DNA from 3 places in the Pedococcus sp. P2_D7 genome. Region 3 is predicted to be linked to each of the others. Evidence: riboswitches for the same ligand, from Rfam matches in the RefSeq annotation. Region 3 holds a riboswitch; each other region holds the start of a gene.
What was found. A riboswitch is a leader RNA that binds a small molecule or an ion and turns the genes downstream of it on or off. The one in region 3 is predicted to bind S-adenosylmethionine.
Positions count from the first base shown of each region.

Region 1: another riboswitch for S-adenosylmethionine. It lies ahead of metX (homoserine O-acetyltransferase MetX); the one in region 3 lies ahead of ssuE (NADPH-dependent FMN reductase).
Region 2: another riboswitch for S-adenosylmethionine. It lies ahead of AC1DWJ_RS14505 (aminotransferase class V-fold PLP-dependent enzyme); the one in region 3 lies ahead of ssuE (NADPH-dependent FMN reductase).

Region 1 is NZ_JBFUEH010000008.1:149,096-154,644, forward strand. Features, by position in the region: gene AC1DWJ_RS18425 (EcsC family protein) at 1-175, shown strand, start outside; gene AC1DWJ_RS18430 (YkvA family protein) at 270-653, shown strand; gene AC1DWJ_RS18435 (DUF4192 domain-containing protein) at 862-2,034, shown strand; SAM riboswitch class IV at 2,123-2,233, shown strand; gene metX (homoserine O-acetyltransferase MetX) at 2,251-3,387, shown strand; gene AC1DWJ_RS18445 (universal stress protein) at 3,517-3,918, shown strand; gene AC1DWJ_RS18450 (RNA polymerase sigma factor) at 4,176-5,549, shown strand, end outside.
Region 2 is NZ_JBFUEH010000005.1:439,435-444,983, forward strand. Features, by position in the region: gene AC1DWJ_RS14500 (ribonuclease J) at 1-619, shown strand, start outside; gene AC1DWJ_RS14505 (aminotransferase class V-fold PLP-dependent enzyme) at 756-2,159, opposite strand; SAM riboswitch class IV at 2,202-2,314, opposite strand; gene AC1DWJ_RS14510 (FtsK/SpoIIIE family DNA translocase) at 2,696-5,419, shown strand; gene AC1DWJ_RS14515 (multidrug effflux MFS transporter) at 5,489-5,549, shown strand, end outside.
Region 3 is NZ_JBFUEH010000007.1:190,154-195,702, reverse strand. Features, by position in the region: gene AC1DWJ_RS17610 (ABC transporter permease) at 30-890, opposite strand; gene AC1DWJ_RS17605 (ABC transporter ATP-binding protein) at 952-1,797, opposite strand; gene AC1DWJ_RS17600 (ABC transporter substrate-binding protein) at 1,794-2,837, opposite strand; gene ssuE (NADPH-dependent FMN reductase) at 2,837-3,412, opposite strand; SAM riboswitch class IV at 3,674-3,788, opposite strand; gene AC1DWJ_RS17590 (NADP-dependent oxidoreductase) at 3,918-4,844, opposite strand; tRNA gene AC1DWJ_RS17585 (tRNA-Phe) at 5,003-5,076, shown strand; gene AC1DWJ_RS17580 (response regulator) at 5,243-5,549, shown strand, end outside.

The sequences.
Region 1 (5,549 bases), on a different contig from region 3:
CAAGGCGGTCGGGTTCCGGCTGCTGTCGACCGCCGGCAAGAAGACGCTGACGAAGTTCGGCAAGGGTGTCCCGGTCATCGGCGGCGTCCTCGGAGCCGGTCTCGACGGGTTCCTCCTCAAGAAGATCGCCGACCACGCCCGGCACGAGTTCCCCCGCCGGGCCACCGGGATCTGAGCGTGGTCACCGTGCTGCGAGGGAATCACCACGACCTCCGGGTCGTTTGCACCGTGTCCGGGCCAGTTGGCGTCCGGGAGCAAGGAGGACGTCCATGGCCATGAACCGATTCGGTGCCCTGCGCACCATCGCCACCGCGGTGCGGACCGCCACCCGTCCCGGGTCGCCCGGCATGGGGGAGCGGCTGATGAGCCTGCCCAGGCTGTTCGCGGCCACCTTCCGCGGCGAGTATGCCGGGACGACCCGGGGGCGGCTGCTCCTGGTCCTCGGGGCGGTCGCCTACGTCGTGTCCCCGATCGACCTCATCCCCGAGCTGGCCCTGTCGGTGTTCGGCCTGGCCGACGACGCCGTCGTCGTCTCGTGGATCGCGGCGACCGTGGTCAACGAGACCGAGTCCTTCCTGGCGTGGGAACGGCTGGACCCTGCCAGCAAGGGCGCAGCCGCGCACGAGACCGTCCAGGGCGACGTCCTGCGGTAGCGCGCGGCGGGGTCCTCAGGTCTTTCCCCGTCCTCGGGTCCTGAGGGCGACGAGGCCCCACCCCAGCAGAGCCTCGATGGGGCGGTCCGGCGCGGATACGGCGCCGCACCGCCCCATCACTGTGCACGGGGGTGGGCCCTGACCCGCTCCGTCCACAGGGTGCTGGCACGACGGTGCCGAGGGCTGCGCGGCCGGGAACGGTGGACCCATGAACTCCATCAGGTTGCGCAGCCAGGGCGACGTCGTCGCCGTCCTGCCCTACCAGCTCGGCTACCACCCCGAGGACTCGCTGGTCGTGGTCGCGCTGCGCGACCGGGCGGTCGTCCTGGTCGAGCGGGTCGACCTGCCCACCGCCACCGAGGCCCACGAGGCGTCCCGGGTGCTGATCCCGCCCCTGCTGCGCGAGGAGCCCGACGCGGTCCTGCTCGTCGCCTACGAGACGCGCAGGGGTGCAGGCCGGCCGGGGCTCGACACGGTCCGCGGTCACCTGGTCCGGGCCGGGGTGGAGGTGCTCGACCGGATGGTGGTGCGCGACGGCAGGTGGTTCGCGGTCGACTGCGTCGAAGGGTGCTGTCCCGCAGCCGGTTCGCCGATCCCCACGCCGGCCGACACGCCGGCGGTGGCGGAGTTCGTCGGGATCGGCGTCTCACCCCTGCCCGGTCGGGGAGCGCTCGCGGCACTCGTGGCTGCCGACCCGGCGCGCACCGCCCCCGTGGCGGCTGCCCTGGCCGAACGCGCCGCCCGGGCCGAACGCGCCGCCCGGGCCGAGAGCGCAGGCAGGGCCGAGCGCACCGCCGGGGAGGAGCGCACCGGCAGGGCCGAGCGCACCGCCAGGAAGGAGCGCACCGGCACGGGTGGTCTGGGGCGGGCGGCCCACCGGTTCGAGGCGTTGTCGGTCTGGGCCGTTGCGCTGGGGCTCACGGGCGCAGGGGATGACGAGCCGATCGTCGAGACGTTGCGTCCCGACCAGGTCGCGCTGCTCGTCGACAGCCTCCGGGACCTCGGGCTCCGCGACGGACTGGTGGCCTGGCTATGCCCGGGATCCCTGCCCCGGGACTGCCTGTCGCCCGACGTCGTGGACGCCGTCCACACCTGCCTGCCCCGCCCCGGTCACGACGAGACGCTGGCCGGGAGGCGACATCTGGTCCGGCTGCAGCACCTGGTCAGGGCCGTGCCCGACGAGCACGCCGCCGCCGCTCTGACGGTGCTGGCCAACCTCGCGTGGTGGCTCGGCGACGGCGCCTTCGCGAGGACCTGTCTGGAGCGTGCCCTGGGGGCCTCGCCCGGCTACCGGCTGGCCCTGCTGCTCGAGCGGATGCTCGATCTCGGGGTTCGTCCGGGCCGCGGGGCGGGACCTCGGGAGGACGCGTGGGCGGGGTGAGCGACCGAGCCGTGGTGGACGACGGCGACCACGTCCACGCAGCGGACGCAGCGGACAGGGGAAGGACCGACTCGTATGATGAGCGGCAGGTTATGAGTCCCAGCGCCAAGCCCCGGCTTGCTGGGCGGCAACCCTCCTCGCGGTGGGGTGCCCCGGGTGAAGACCCGGCCGACCCTCACCTGGGCGGCAAGCGCGAGCGCCACAGGAGCAGTTTCGATGACCACGACCTCCCCACCACGGGCCACTTCCGGGGCTTGGCGGGACGGCGACCCGGTCGGTCGCCGCCAGTTCGTCGACCTCGGCGCCGTCGAGCTCGAGCGCGGAGGGGTGCTGCCCGCGGTCCGGGTGGCCTACGAGACCTGGGGCGAGCTGAACGCCGCCGGCGACAACGCGGTGCTCGTGGAACACGCACTGACCGGAGACAGCCATGTCGACGGGCCGACCGGGCCCGGTCACCCGACGCCCGGGTGGTGGGACGGCCTCGTCGGGCCGGGCAAGCCGCTCGACTCCGACCGCTACTTCGTCGTGGCCGCCAACGTGCTGGGTGGTTGCCAGGGCAGCACCGGGCCCTCGAGCCCCGCGCCCGACGGCAGGCCGTGGGCTAGCCGGTTCCCGTTCATCACGGTGCGCGACCAGGTGCAGACCGAGGCCCTGCTCGCCGACGCCCTCGGAGTCGACCGCTGGCACACCGTGCTCGGTGGCTCGATGGGTGGCATGCGGGCGATCGAGTGGGCGGTCACGCACCCCGACCGGATCGGCACGGCGATCGTGCTGGCCAGCACGGCATACGCCACCGCGGAGCAGATCGGCTGGTGCCAGGCGCAGCTGCTGGCCATCCGCTCCGACGCGCACTTCCACGGCGGTGACTACTACGAGCGCGGCACCGGACCCGAGACCGGGCTGGGGATCGCGCGGCGGATCGCGCACGTCACCTACCGCAGCGAGCTCGAGCTGCACGAGCGCTTCGGTCGCGAGCCGCAGCAGTCCGAGGACCCGTTGGGTGGCCGCGGTCGGTATGCCGTCGAGTCCTACCTCGACCACCATGCCGGGAAGCTGGCCGGGCGCTTCGACGCGAACTCCTACGTGGTCCTCACCGAGGCGATGAACTCGCACGACGTGGGTCGCGGGCGTGGGGGAGTGGCGGCAGCGCTCGAGCGGGTCACCGCCGACCTCGTGGTGGTGGCCGTCGACTCGGACCGGCTCTACCCCCCGAGGCTGTCGCACGAGCTCGCCGACGCGGTCCCCGGGACGGCGCTCCACACGGTCCACTCCGACTACGGCCACGACGGGTTCCTCATCGAGATCGAGCAGGTCGGCGCGATCGTGGCGAAGGTGCTGGCTGCGCCTGCCTGACCGGGGGATTTCCGGTACGGTCGGCGCAGCGGCTGCGGCCGCACGGGCACCATGGTCGGAGCAACGAGGCTCCGGTCAATACCGCCCCGGCCAACCCTGGGCCGATGAACAGACCGTAGGAGGTCCCCCGTGGCCATCGTTGTGGGATATGTCCCGACGAAGGAAGGGCGTGCGGCCCTGCGTCGCGCTGCTGACGAGTCCCTGCTTCGCAAGTCGAAGCTCATCGTCATCAACTCCCAGCGTGGTGGGCGCGACTTCGACGGTGAGGAGGCCAACCGCTTCGAGACCGAGCTCAGGCGCATCCAGGGCGAGCTCGACGAGGAGGGTCTGGAGCACGAGGTGCGTCAGCTGGTGCGGGGCAACGAGCCGGCCGAGGACCTCATCGCGGTGGCCGAGGAGGAGAACGCCGACTTCATCGTCATCGGGCTGCGTCGTCGCACCCCGGTCGGCAAGCTGATCCTGGGCTCGAACGCCCAGCGCATCCTGCTCGACGCCTCCTGCCCGGTGCTGGCCGTCAAGGCTGACGCCTGACCGAGCAGCCCGATCGACCTGCTGCGGCCGTCGGCGACCGGTGTCGCCGCGACGTTCGGCGCCATCCGTGACGCCGATGCGGGTTCTGGGGGCATCTCGTTTTACAATGTCATCAACGAGGTCTCGACGGGTCAGCCCGAGCGGTCTCCGCAATACTTCCACTCCCGCCGTTGTTGTCACAGACATCCCCTCAAAGCATGGCTGTGATGACGTGCGCCGTGCCGCGAGTCCGCGACGAAAGGTAGTCCGTGTCGCCTGTGTCCAAGAAGGCTGCGAGCCCCGCACCGTCTCTCCCCCAGGAGTTCTCCCACCCCGCGCTGCAGAAGCTGCTCAAGCAGGGCCGTACCAACGGCTCCGTCGACAGCGCGCAGCTGCGTGACGCCCTCGAGGGGGCCGAGATCGCACCGAAGAGGATGAAGGCTGTGCTGCGTTCGCTGGACGAGCAGGGGATCCACGTGACCCTCGACTCGGCGACCGCCTCGCGTGCGGTGGCTGCCACCAGCACCCGCAAGAAGACGGCCACCGCGCCGGCCAAGAAGGCTGCGCCGAAGACCGCCGCGACCAAGACCGCGACCAAGGTCGAGGCCAAGGCCGACGAGTTGGCCCCGGCCAAGGCGACCGCGGCCAAGACGACCACGAAGGCGGCGAAGGCGGCCCCGGCCAAGGCGACCACGACGAAGAAGGCAGCCGCCGCCGCCGCAGGCGAGTCCGCACCGGCCGCCAGGAAGACGGCCACCAAGACCGCGGCGAAGACCGCCACCAAGGCGGCCGCCAAGGGCGCCGCAGACGACGCCACCCCCGCGGCTGGTGACGACGAGGTCGTGGAGGCCGAGCCCACCGAGGTGGTCGAGTCCGAGCTCGAGGACGTCGTCGTCGAGGACGAGACGGACGACGACAAGAAGGACGAGGAGTCCGAGGGCGCCGGCTTCGTCCTGCGCGACGACGACGAGGACGACGCTCCCGTGCAGCAGGTCGTCACCGCCGGCGCCACCGCCGACCCGGTCAAGGACTACCTCAAGCAGATCGGCAAGGTCGCCCTCCTCAACGCCGAGCAGGAGGTCGAGCTCGCCAAGCGCATCGAGGCCGGCCTGTTCGCCGAGGAGCGGCTCAACTCGGGCGACAAGATCGAGATGAAGCTCAAGCGCGAGCTCTGGTGGATCGCCCAGGACGGCAAGAAGGCCAAGAACCACCTGCTCGAGGCCAACCTGCGTCTCGTGGTCTCGCTGGCCAAGCGCTACACCGGCCGCGGCATGCTCTTCCTCGACCTGATCCAGGAGGGCAACCTCGGTCTGATCCGTGCGGTCGAGAAGTTCGACTACACCAAGGGCTACAAGTTCTCGACCTACGCGACGTGGTGGATCCGCCAGGCGATTACCCGCGCGATGGCCGACCAGGCCCGCACCATCCGCATCCCCGTGCACATGGTCGAGGTCATCAACAAGCTGGCCCGCGTGCAGCGCCAGATGCTCCAGGACCTCGGGCGCGAGCCCACCCCGGAGGAGCTCGCCAAGGAGCTCGACATGACCCCGGAGAAGGTCGTGGAGGTCCAGAAGTACGGTCGCGAGCCGATCTCCCTGCACACGCCCCTGGGTGAGGACGGCGACAGCGAGTTCGGTGACCTCATCGAGGAC
Region 2 (5,549 bases), on a different contig from region 3:
CCTCATGCGGCTCGGCGTCAACGTCGTGCACAAGGGCAACGCCAAGGTGCACGTCTCGGGTCACGCCAGCGCCGGCGAGCTCCTCTACTGCTACAACATCGTCAAGCCCCGCAACGTCATGCCGGTGCACGGCGAGTGGCGCCACCTCGTGGCCAACGCCGAGCTCGCCGTCCAGACCGGTGTGCCGCGTGAGCAGGTCGTGCTGGCCGAGGACGGCGTGGTCGTCGACCTGGTCGACGGCGTCGCCCGCATCGTCGGTGCCGTGCCGTGCGGCTACGTCTACGTGGACGGGTCGTCGGTCGGCGAGTTCGACGAGGCGCTGCTCAAGGACCGCCGCATCCTGCGTGACGAGGGCTTCATCTCGGTCATCGTCGTGATCGACGCCGCGACCGGCAAGATCGCGGCGGGCCCCGAGATCCAGGCCCGCGGGTTCGCCGAGGACGACGAGATCTTCAGCCAGGTGCGCCCCAAGATCGAGCAGGCGCTGGCGGAGGCCACCGGAAACGGGGTCACCGACTCCCACCAGCTCGAGCAGGTCATGCGCCGGGCCATCGGCGGCTGGGTGGGCGGCAAGATCCGTCGCCGCCCGATGATCATCCCGGTCGTCATCCAGGCCTGACCTGTGCTGGGTCCGCCCGACAAGGTTGCGCTCCACCCGAGAACCGTTCCCGGGTGAAGCGCCCCTTTATCGGGTAACCCGATAAAGGGGTGGCGGGTGGGGTGCGAGCTGTCGGCCGGGGTATGCCGCGGGTCGGCTACCAGGGGCGGGCGACGTCCAGGGCGCGCGGGTCGTTGACCGGCGCCCAGCCCTGCGGACCCTCGACGTACTCGGCCCGCGGGCCGTGCTCGGCGAGCTCGGCCACGGCGGCGAGCAGCCGGTCGACGTGCTCGGCCGTCGTGGCCAGCCCGACACTGGCGCGGACCGCGGTCGTCGACGCCGCGGCATACGGGTCGTCGAGCAGGGCGTCGACGCACAGGTGCGCGCAGAACTTGCCGTCCCGGACGCCGATCCCGTGCTCGGCCGACAGGGCGGCGGAGACGAGCGAGGACTCCACGCCGTCGACGGTGAAGGTCGCGACGGCCACGCGCTCGTGGTCGGGGCTGAAGAGGGAGTAGGTCTCGACGCCGTCGATGGCGGCCAGGCCGTCGAGCAGCCGGCGCCCGAGGGCCGCCTCGTGGGCCTCGATCGCCTCGGCGTGGGAGCGCAGGCTGTGGCAGGCCGCGGCGAGGGCGACGGCGCCGATGACGTTCGGGCTGCCGGCCTCGTGGCGGGCCGCGCCGTCCTGCCACACGACCCCGCGGGTGGTGACTGCCTTGGTGGCCCCGCCCCCGGCGAGGTACGGCGCGGCCGCGTCGAGCCAGTCGACCCGTCCGGCCAGCACCCCGGCGCCGAACGGCGCGTAGAGCTTGTGACCCGACAGCACCACGTAGTCGACCCCGAGGTCGTCGAGGTCGACCGGGCGGTGCGGTGCGTACTGCGCTGCGTCGAGGACGACGCGGGCACCGCCCCGACGCGCGATCGCCGCGAGCTCGCGGATCGGCCAGATCTCGCCGGTGACGTTGGAGGCGCCGGCGAGCACGACCAGCTTGTGGCGGCCCGGGTGCTCACGCAGCGCCGTCCGCAGCAGCACCGCGGCGTCACCGACGCTGCCGGGCACCGGGAGGCGGTGGGTCCGACGGGGTGACCACGGCAGGAGGGCCGCGTGGTGCTCGGTCTCGAAGACGAACACCTGGGTGTCGCGGGGGAGGCAACGGGCCAGCAGGTTGAAGGAGTCGGTGCTGTTGCGGGTGAAGACGACCTCGTCGCCCTCGCGCGCCCCGACGAACGCGCGCACCTCGGCCCGGGCCTGCTCGTACCAGGAGGAGGTCACGCGGGAGGCCCAGCCGTTGCCGCGGTGCACCGAGGAGTACGTGCGCAGCGCGCTGTCGACGGCGGCCTTGACGCTCACCAGGGCCGGGGTCGAGGCGGCGTGGTCGAAGTTGGCGTAGTCGACCGTGCCCTCGAGGGTCGGCACGGGCAGCGACTCGGAGACCACGGCAGGAAGCGGTCCGACCTCGCCCCAGGTGTGCGCGTCCGGGACGGGGCGCAGGTGGGTGCGGGCGTGGGCGAGGGGCGCGCTCCGGCGGAAGGCGGGTGGGGGGGTGCTCGCGATCGACATGGGGAGTGCTCCTGGTCCGGGTGGGACCCGAACGTGCTCCCGGGTCCGCGCTTGCCGGCTGCGGGTGCAGACGGCCCGGTCGTCACCCGGAGCACCCCACCGCGGAGGAGGGTTGCTGGTCAGCAAGCCGGGGCTTCGCGCTGACACTCATGACCTGGTGTCGAGAGTAGGGCGTCGAGCACGGGGCGATCCAGCCCGTGGGCGGAGCTTCCCGTCATCTGAGACGTGGACCGCGAGGACTCGAGGGGTCTGCGACGTGGCCTGGCGGGGGGTCGGCAGAGCCGGGTCCCGCGACCGGTTCCCCCTCGATGCGCGCCTGCGCCGACGACCACTGCTGGTCGTCGGCGCAGGCCCCGCCAGACGCAAGGCCGAGCGTGTCACCTGGGGTCGCCTCTTGGTAAGGGGAAAGGGGCTCGGGCGACCCAATCGCGACCAGATGTCGACCGTTCGGATGAGGGACGGTGGGGGCAGATTGCCCCCCGGTGATACGCGTGTGACGCGTGTTTCCGGTGTGACCTTCGCGTAGCCTGCGGAGCATGGCGACACGTCCGTCCACCTCAGCACGATCAGCAGCAGGGTCGCGCTCGTCCGGGAGCCGGGGCACCGCAACACGCCCCGCCAACCGCAAGAGCAGCACACCCCGCAAGACCTCCGCCCGTGGCAAGACCAAGGGGGGAGGGCTGCCGCTGCCCCTTCGCGCGGTCCGGGGCACCTGGATGGGCATGGCGCACGTGGCCGGTGGCGCCGTGCGCCGGGTCGGCACCAGCGCCCGTGAGCTCGAGCCCGAGCACCGCCGTGACGGGCTCGGCTTCTTCCTCATCGGACTGTCGATCCTCGTGGCCGCCCGTGAGTGGTGGGCCTTCGACGGCGCCCTCGGTGACATCGTGCACGCCGTCGTCGCAGGCACCTTCGGAGTCGTGGCGTATGCCGTGCCACTCGCCCTGCTCTTCCTGGGCATCCGCTTCCTGCGCGCGCCGCAGGAGGACTCGGCCAACTCCCGCATCGGGGTGGGCCTGGGTGCCCTCGCGTTCGCGGCCTCCGGGTTGGCCCACGTCGCCGCGGGCATCCCGACCCCACCCCAGGGCGCCGAGGGCATGCGGGACGGTGGCGGGATCATCGGGTTCCTGGCCTCGAGCCCGCTCGAGGCCGCGGTGTCGGTCTACGGCACCGTGCCGATCCTGCTGATGCTGGGCTTCTTCGGCCTGCTGGTGATGACCGCGACCCCGGTGCACATGATCCCCACGCGCCTCTCCGACCTGCGCGACCACCTGCTCCACCGTGGCCACCCCGACGACGGCGCCGCGGCGCCCCTGGAGGTCGCCGAGGAGAAGCCGAAGCGTCGTCGCCGGGTCATCGACCCGGAGGGTCCGCTCGAGGGTGACGAGGCGTTCGAGCAGGCCGCCCTGGTGGCCCCCGACGGACGCCGGTTCCGTCCCGGCGAGAAGCGCCCCACCACTCCGGGAGTCCTTGCCCCGGAGTCGAGCACTGCAGCGAAGAGCCCCGTGATCGAGGTCAAGGCCGCCCTCGAGGCGCCGCCCACGACGCCGCTCCCGCAGCGTGTCGAGCAGCTCGCCCTCGCCGGCGACATCACCTACACGTTGCCCGACAACGCGATCCTCGAGCCCGGCTCGCCCCACAAGACCCGCAGCGCCGCCAACGACCGCGTCGTCGAGTCGCTCACCCAGGTCCTCGAGCAGTTCGACATCGACGCCCAGGTCACGGGCTTCAGCCGCGGCCCGACGGTCACCCGCTACGAGGTCGAGCTCGGCCGCGGCACGAAGGTGGAGCGCGTCACCGCGCTGTCCAAGAACATCGCGTATGCCGTCGCGTCGGCAGACGTGCGCATCCTCTCGCCGATCCCGGGCAAGTCCGCGATCGGCATCGAGATCCCCAACGCCGACCGCGAGAAGGTGAGCCTCGGCGACGTCCTGCGCAGCCAGGCCGCGCGCGGCAACGAGCACCCGATGGTCATGGGGGTGGGCAAGGACGTCGAGGGTGGCTACGTCATCGCCAACCTCGCCAAGATGCCCCACCTGCTGGTCGCGGGCGCCACCGGCGCCGGCAAGTCGAGCTTCGTGAACTCGATGATCACCTCGATCCTCATGCGGGCGACGCCCGACGAGGTGCGCATGGTCCTGGTGGACCCCAAGCGCGTCGAGCTCACGGCCTACGAGGGGATCCCGCACCTCATCACCCCGATCATTACGAACCCCAAGAAGGCGGCCGAGGCGCTGGCCTGGGTGGTCCGTGAGATGGACACCCGCTACGACGACCTCGCGCAGTTCGGGTTCAAGCACATCGACGACTTCAACAAGGCGGTCAAAGCCGGCAAGGTCAAGCCGCTGCCCGGGTCGGAGCGGACCATCCACCCTTACCCCTACCTGCTGGTCATCGTCGACGAGCTCGCCGACCTCATGATGGTCGCGCCGCGTGACGTGGAGGAGTCGATCGTCCGCATCACGCAGCTCGCGCGCGCCGCCGGCATCCACCTGGTGCTGGCCACGCAGCGACCCTCGGTCGACGTCGTCACCGGCCTGATCAAGGCCAACGTGCCGTCGCGGATGGCGTTCGCGACCTCCTCGCTCGCCGACAGCCGGGTCGTGCTCGACCAGCCCGGAGCCGAGAAGCTGATCGGCCAGGGTGACGCGCTCTTCCTGCCGATGGGTGCCTCCAAGACGATGCGCGTGCAGGGCGCCTGGGTCACCGAGTCGGAGATCCAGCAGGTGGTCAAGCACGTGACCGGCCAGCTCAAGCCCGACTACCGCGACGACGTCACCGTGGTCGCGGCCAAGAAGCAGGTGGACGACGACATCGGTGACGACCTCGAGCTGCTGCTGCAGGCCACCGAGCTGGTCGTGACGACGCAGTTCGGCTCGACGTCGATGCTCCAGCGCAAGCTGCGGGTCGGCTTCGCCAAGGCAGGACGGCTGATGGACCTGCTCGAGTCGCGGGGCGTGGTGGGTCCCTCCGAGGGCTCCAAGGCCCGCGACGTGCTGGTCAAGCTCGACGACCTGCCGATGACGCTCGCGCTGATGCGCGGCGACGTCGTGGCCGATCCGGAGCCGGTGTTCGACGTCGATGCGCTCTCGGGGTCGCCGTCCGGCACCCACGAGTCCGTCGAGCGCACCGACGAGGTCCGCACGGGGTATGCCGCCGAGCCGGACCCGCGCTACGCGAACGACCCGGTGGCCCGGGCCCACGACGGGCTCGACGAGGTCGAGGAGTCGACCGACGCGTGGGAGCTGACCGGCCGCGACTGAGCAACACCAGTTGGTGAGAAATGGGGCACGGGATGGAATGGATCCCGTGCCCCATGTCGTTGCGCAAGGGTGACTGCCGCCCCCGAGACGACCACTGCCCGCACTGCCCCCACGTCCGCCACTGCTGCGC
Region 3 (5,549 bases):
GGAGTTTCGAGTGGGGGTGGCTGCCGGCCTCAGCGAGCAGCGGCCGCGACGCGCCACCGGGAGAAGTGCCGCTCCAGCCGCACCAGGACCGTGTTCACGAGGAGGCCGAACAGCGAGACGGTGAGGATTCCGGCGTACATGTCCGGGATCTGGAAGCTGCTCTGTGCGTTGACGATGAGGTAGCCGAGCCCGGCCTTGGCGCCGACCATCTCGGCGGCGATGAGCACGAGGATCGACGACGTGCCGGCCATCCGCACGCCCGTGAAGATCGTCGGCACCGCCGAAGGCAGCACGACCTTCTGGAACAGCGCGAGGCTGCCCAGGCCGAGCGACCGGGCCGCCCTCACCAGCAGCGGGTCGACAGTCCGCACCCCGGCGATGGTGTTGAGCAGCACCGGGAAGAAGCTGGCGTAGGCGACGATCGAGATCTTGCTGGTCTCGCCGATTCCGAGGAGCAGGACGAAGACCGGCAGGAGGGCGAGCGCCGCGGTGTTGCGGAACGCCTCGAGCAGCGGGGTGAGGAACTCCCGCAGGCCGTCGTACCAGGCCACCACCAGCCCGAGGGCGATCCCCGACACCACGGCGAGGCTGAACCCCACCGCCGACCGGGTCAGGCTGGCCGCCACGTGCTGCTGGAGCTGCCCGCTCTCGGCCAGACCCCACCAGGCCTGCAGGACCTCGTGGAGGGGTGGCAGGAAGACCCTGCGCGCGGGGTCGAGCAGGTACTGGGTGCCGTACTCCCACAGCAGCAGGAAGAGGACCACGGCCGCCGATCGCCGGGTGAGCCTGCCGACGCTGCGCGCCAGGCCATGCCCCCTCGTATGCCGCGTGGACGCGGTCGGCGTGACGACCGTCACCGCGGATGGGGCCTCGAGGGTCGCAGTGCTCATCGGGGTCCCCGCGAAGTATCGGAGCGACGCAGGAGCGAAGAACTTTGTGGGGTGATGTTCATCAGGCTGCCTTCTCTGTGCCATCGGGCTGGATCTTGAGGTGCCCGGCGTCCTGGGCCCTCCGAACCTCGTCGTGCAGGAGCGTCCAGACCTCGTGCCGGTAGTGGACGAAGCGGGGGTCGGAGCGTAGGTCCGTCGTGGACTCCCGGTCGCCGAGGTCGATGTCGACGAGCGCCTTGAGCCGGCCGGGACGCGAGCTCAGCACCGCGACGCGCTGGCCGAGGTAGACCGCCTCCTCGATGCCGTGCGTGATGAAGACGACCGTGGTGCCGGTGGCCCGCCAGATCCGCACGAGCTCGTCCTGCAGCTGCTCGCGGGTCTGCGCGTCCAGGGCTGCGAACGGCTCGTCCATGAGCAGGATGCCGGGCTGGTAGGCGAGGCTGCGGGCGATCGCCACCCGCTGCTTCATCCCTCCCGACAGCTCGTGGGGATAGCGGTCCTCGAAGCCCTCCAGGCCGACCAGAGCGAGGTTCTCCCTCGCACGCTCGATGCGCTCACGTCGGCCGAGCCCCTGCTGCTCGAGAGCGAAGGTGACGTTGGCCAGGGTGGTGCGCCAGGGGAAGAGCGCGTACTGCTGGAAGACGATCCCGCGGTCGAGCCCCGGGCCGGTCACCTCGCGTCCCTCGACGAGGACGCTCCCACGTGTCGGTCGACTGAGCCCTCCGAGGAGGTCCAGCAGGGTGGTCTTGCCCGACCCGCTGGGGCCGACCAGGGTCAGGAACTCACCGCGCGGCACGTCCAGCGACACGTCCTCGAGCGCCATCAGGGTGCGCGCCCGCGGCTGCTCGCGGGTGGGCCGCAGCGCAAACTCCTTGGTCACCCCCTTGAGCTCGATGTGCGCGCTCATGATGCGTCCTGGGCGAGCTGGTTGAACTCGTTGGTGTAGAGCTTGCTCGGCTGGAGCTCGCCCTTCGTGATGATGCCGCTGTCGACCAGCCACGGCTCCCACCGGGTGAAGTCCTCGTCGGTGATCACGCCGCCCGTGCTGGGGATCCCGACGCTCTTCCAGTACTTGAGGTTGTCGGTCTTCTCGTTGCGGCCGCGCTTCTCGATGATGCTCGTGAACCGGGCGATGACCTCCGCGCGAGGGGTGGTGCGCTCCCACTCGATGGCCTTCGCGACCCCAGTGACGAACTCCTTGGCAGCGGCGGGGTTCTTCGCGATGAAGTCGTCACGCAGCACGTACTGCCCGCCGTTGAAGGCGCCGAAGAGGGCGTAGTCGCTGAAGAGCGAGCGCAGCCCACCCGTGGCGATGGCGTGGTCCTGGAGCACCCCGGAGAGCGTGCCCACGTCGACCTGCCCGCGACGGACGGCCAGCTCGGTGTCGTTCGGCGGCAGCGGCACGAGCTGGACGCGGTCGATCTCCTGTGGCGTCAGCCCGTTCTTCTTGAGGTACGTGTCGATCACGGCCTCGGCGTGCGCGCCGAGGGTGTTGACCGCGATCTTCTTGCCGATCAGGTCCCGCGGGGTCCGGATCGGGCTGTCCTCCTTGACGTAGAAGCCGTTGAAGGACTTGGCGTCCTCGCCGTAGTAGTTGACGACTGCCTTGACCGGCGCACCGGCCTTGATCAGCTTGACCACCGCACCGGAGAAGGCGCCGCCCACGTCGGTCTGGCCGGTGGCCGCCGACTGGATGTCCTGGGGACCGCTGGTCGTGTTGCCGACCCACTTGAGCTTCACCGTCGGGAAGTACCCGAGGTCGGCCGCGAGCTCCGGCAGCCCGACCAGGTTGGCCGAGCCCTGGTAGCGGATCGTCACCGGCCCCTTGACGTCCGTGCTGGCCTCGCTCGAGGGGAGGGCGCAACCGCCGACGAGGCCGAGGGGGAGCAGCGTGGATACCGCCGCCACGAGGGGACGACGCCGTGATGGACGAGTCGTGGCGCGCATCAGGCCACCGCCTCACGCGGCTCGGCACCCGCGGCCACGAGCGAACGGCCCGCGACCGTGTCGAGGAAGACGGCGGTCACCTCGCGAAGAGGACGGTGGGCCACCTCGTCGATGAGCACCTCTCCGCCCTCCACCAAGGTGATGTGGTCCGCGAGGACAAACCAGCCGGGGGTGATGCTGCTCGGAGCGAGGCTGGCCAGCACCGGGCGCAGGGCGTAGTCGACGACGAGCACATGAGCCGGGGTGCCGCCGGTCGCCACGGGCAGGACGACCTTGCCGCGCAGGGCGAACTGCGGGAGGAGGTCGAGGAAGGTCTTGAGCAGACCACCGTAGGCCGCCTTGTAGACCGGGGTCGAGACCACGACTGCGTCGGCGGCCTCGAGGGCCGCGACTGCCCGGGCGATGTCAGGGTCGTGGGCGTTGCCGCGAAGGAGCGGCTCGGCAGGCAGGTCACGCAGGACGACTGGGACCACGACGTGGCCGGCTCGCTGCAGCTGGCGGGCGATGTCAGCGAGGACGGCATCGGTCTTGGACGTTCGGTTGGGACTGCTGGAGATGGTGGCTATGACAGCCATGGGAAAGTCCTTTCGGGCATGGGGCATCACCGGGTCCGCCACAGGGGGCAGAACCGTCGTGGGAGAAGGGGATTCGTCAGGGACCGTCGTCAGGATGTGACGGCGGACAGACGAGCGGAGCTAGCGCGTTAGCGGTGACAGAGCGCGCTGGAGACCCTGAGCAGGTCGACGTGCCTGCGCAGGACACGGTGGCACGAGCGATCGGCTCGGTGCCTGGATCCGTTGTCCTTCATGGGTTTCCGTCCTCGTGGAGGCCCGAGAGCCTCGCGCTTGCGACAGTCGTGCGACTGTCGCCAGGTCCTCACCCGGAGCACCCCGCCGCGAGTGGGAGGGTTGCCGTCCAGCAAGCCGGGGCTGTGCGCTGGAACTCGTGACCTGGGATGAACGTAGCCCTTCGCCTATTACCTATCAAATAAGTAGGATATTGCTCTCGCATGTTGGGACGGAGAAGGGCGCCCACGCACGAAATCCCGTGCGTGGACGCCCTTTTCAGGCCTCGCTGAGCTCAGTCGGTGCTGACCTCGATGGCGATCTTGCCGCGCACGTGACCGGTCTGGCTCAGCTCGAACGCCTTGGTCGCGTCGGCCAGCTGGAACACCTCCGCCACGGGCACGGTCAGCTTGCCGTCGTCGGCGAGGTCGCCCAGAGCGGTCAGGTCCTCCGCGTTGGGACGCACCCAGGCAGAGATGCCACCGGCCTCGGCCACCGTCCCGTCGGCGATGGACCCGTGTCGGCCACCGTCCTTGAGGACCGCGCGAGTGGTCTCCAGCACGCCACCGACGAAGTCGGCCACGACGTCGACGCCGTCGGGCGCGAGCTCGCGCACGCGCTCGGCCAGCCCCTCGGCATACGACACCGGCTCGACACCCAGCCCGCGCAAGAACTCGTGGTTGCCCTCGGAGGCGGTGCCGATCACGCGCGCGCCGAGCGCACGGGCGATCTGCACGGCGAGGAGCCCGACGCCGCCGGCGGCGGCGTGGACCAGCACGGTCTCGCCTTCCTTGAGGCCCAACCGCGCCAGCAGCTGGTATGCCGTGAGGCCGGCGAGCGGGAGGCCGGCGGCCTGGTGCCAGTCCAGCGATTTCGGCTTGCGAGCGACGGTGCGCACGGGTGCGGTGACGAGCTCGGCGAACGTGCCGCCCTGCACCCAGTCCTTGCGGGCGTAGGCGATCACCTCGTCGCCGACCGACCACTCGGGGGTGTCGAGACCGACGGCCTCGACCACTCCGGCGACGTCCCAGCCCGGGATCGCGGGGAAGCCCACCACCATCAGTCCGTCGAGGTAGCCCTTGGCCACCTTCCAGTCAACGGGGTTCACACTCGCGCTGCGGACGCGGATCAGCACCTCACCCGGACCGACCTTGGGGTCGGCCACATCGGTGAGCTGGAGGGTGTCGGGGTCGCCGTACCCGGCGTAGGTGATTGCCTTCATGCCCAGCGCAACTTCGTTGCACACGCGGCTATTCCGCTGGTGCACTCCGGTGTGAGTTAGCCCTCTCGATCGGCTATGATCCTGCAGTCGCGACGGTCACCCGGGCTTCGGCACGAGGCCGCCGCGATCGCATGTCCGCCGCCACGGACGTGCGATACGGCCAGGTAGCTCAGTTGGTACGAGCGTCCGACTGAAAATCGGAAGGTCGGCGGTTCGACCCCGCCCCTGGCCACCCTCCAGAAGCCGCAGGTCAGCAGCACGCTGAACTGCGGCTTCGCCGTTCCCGGAGCGTGTGACGCCGGCAACGCCGGGTCGGGTTCGTTCGCGCGATGAGGGCCGGTGCCGACGATCCGAGTGTTCGAGTGGGTTTCCACAGCCCGATGCACCAAACTCGCTGTGTGCAGGATCCACAGCTCGGCCACCTCGGCGCCCGTACCGGCGACCGCCGAGACCTCCGCGACGCCAGCAGCCACGGCGACCTCAGCCGCTGGCTCGTCGACGCGTCGCCGGACGGCCTCTGGGTGTTCGACAACGAGGGCCACACGGTGCTGGCCAACCCGCGCATGGCGCAGATGCTCGGTCGCGCCCCCGAGGAGATGCCGGGGCTGTCGGTCTTCGAGACCCTCGACGAGGAGGGCCAGGCACAGTTCGAGCACCACCTGAAGGACCTGGAGACCAGCCGCGAGAGTGGCAGCAACCTCGAGT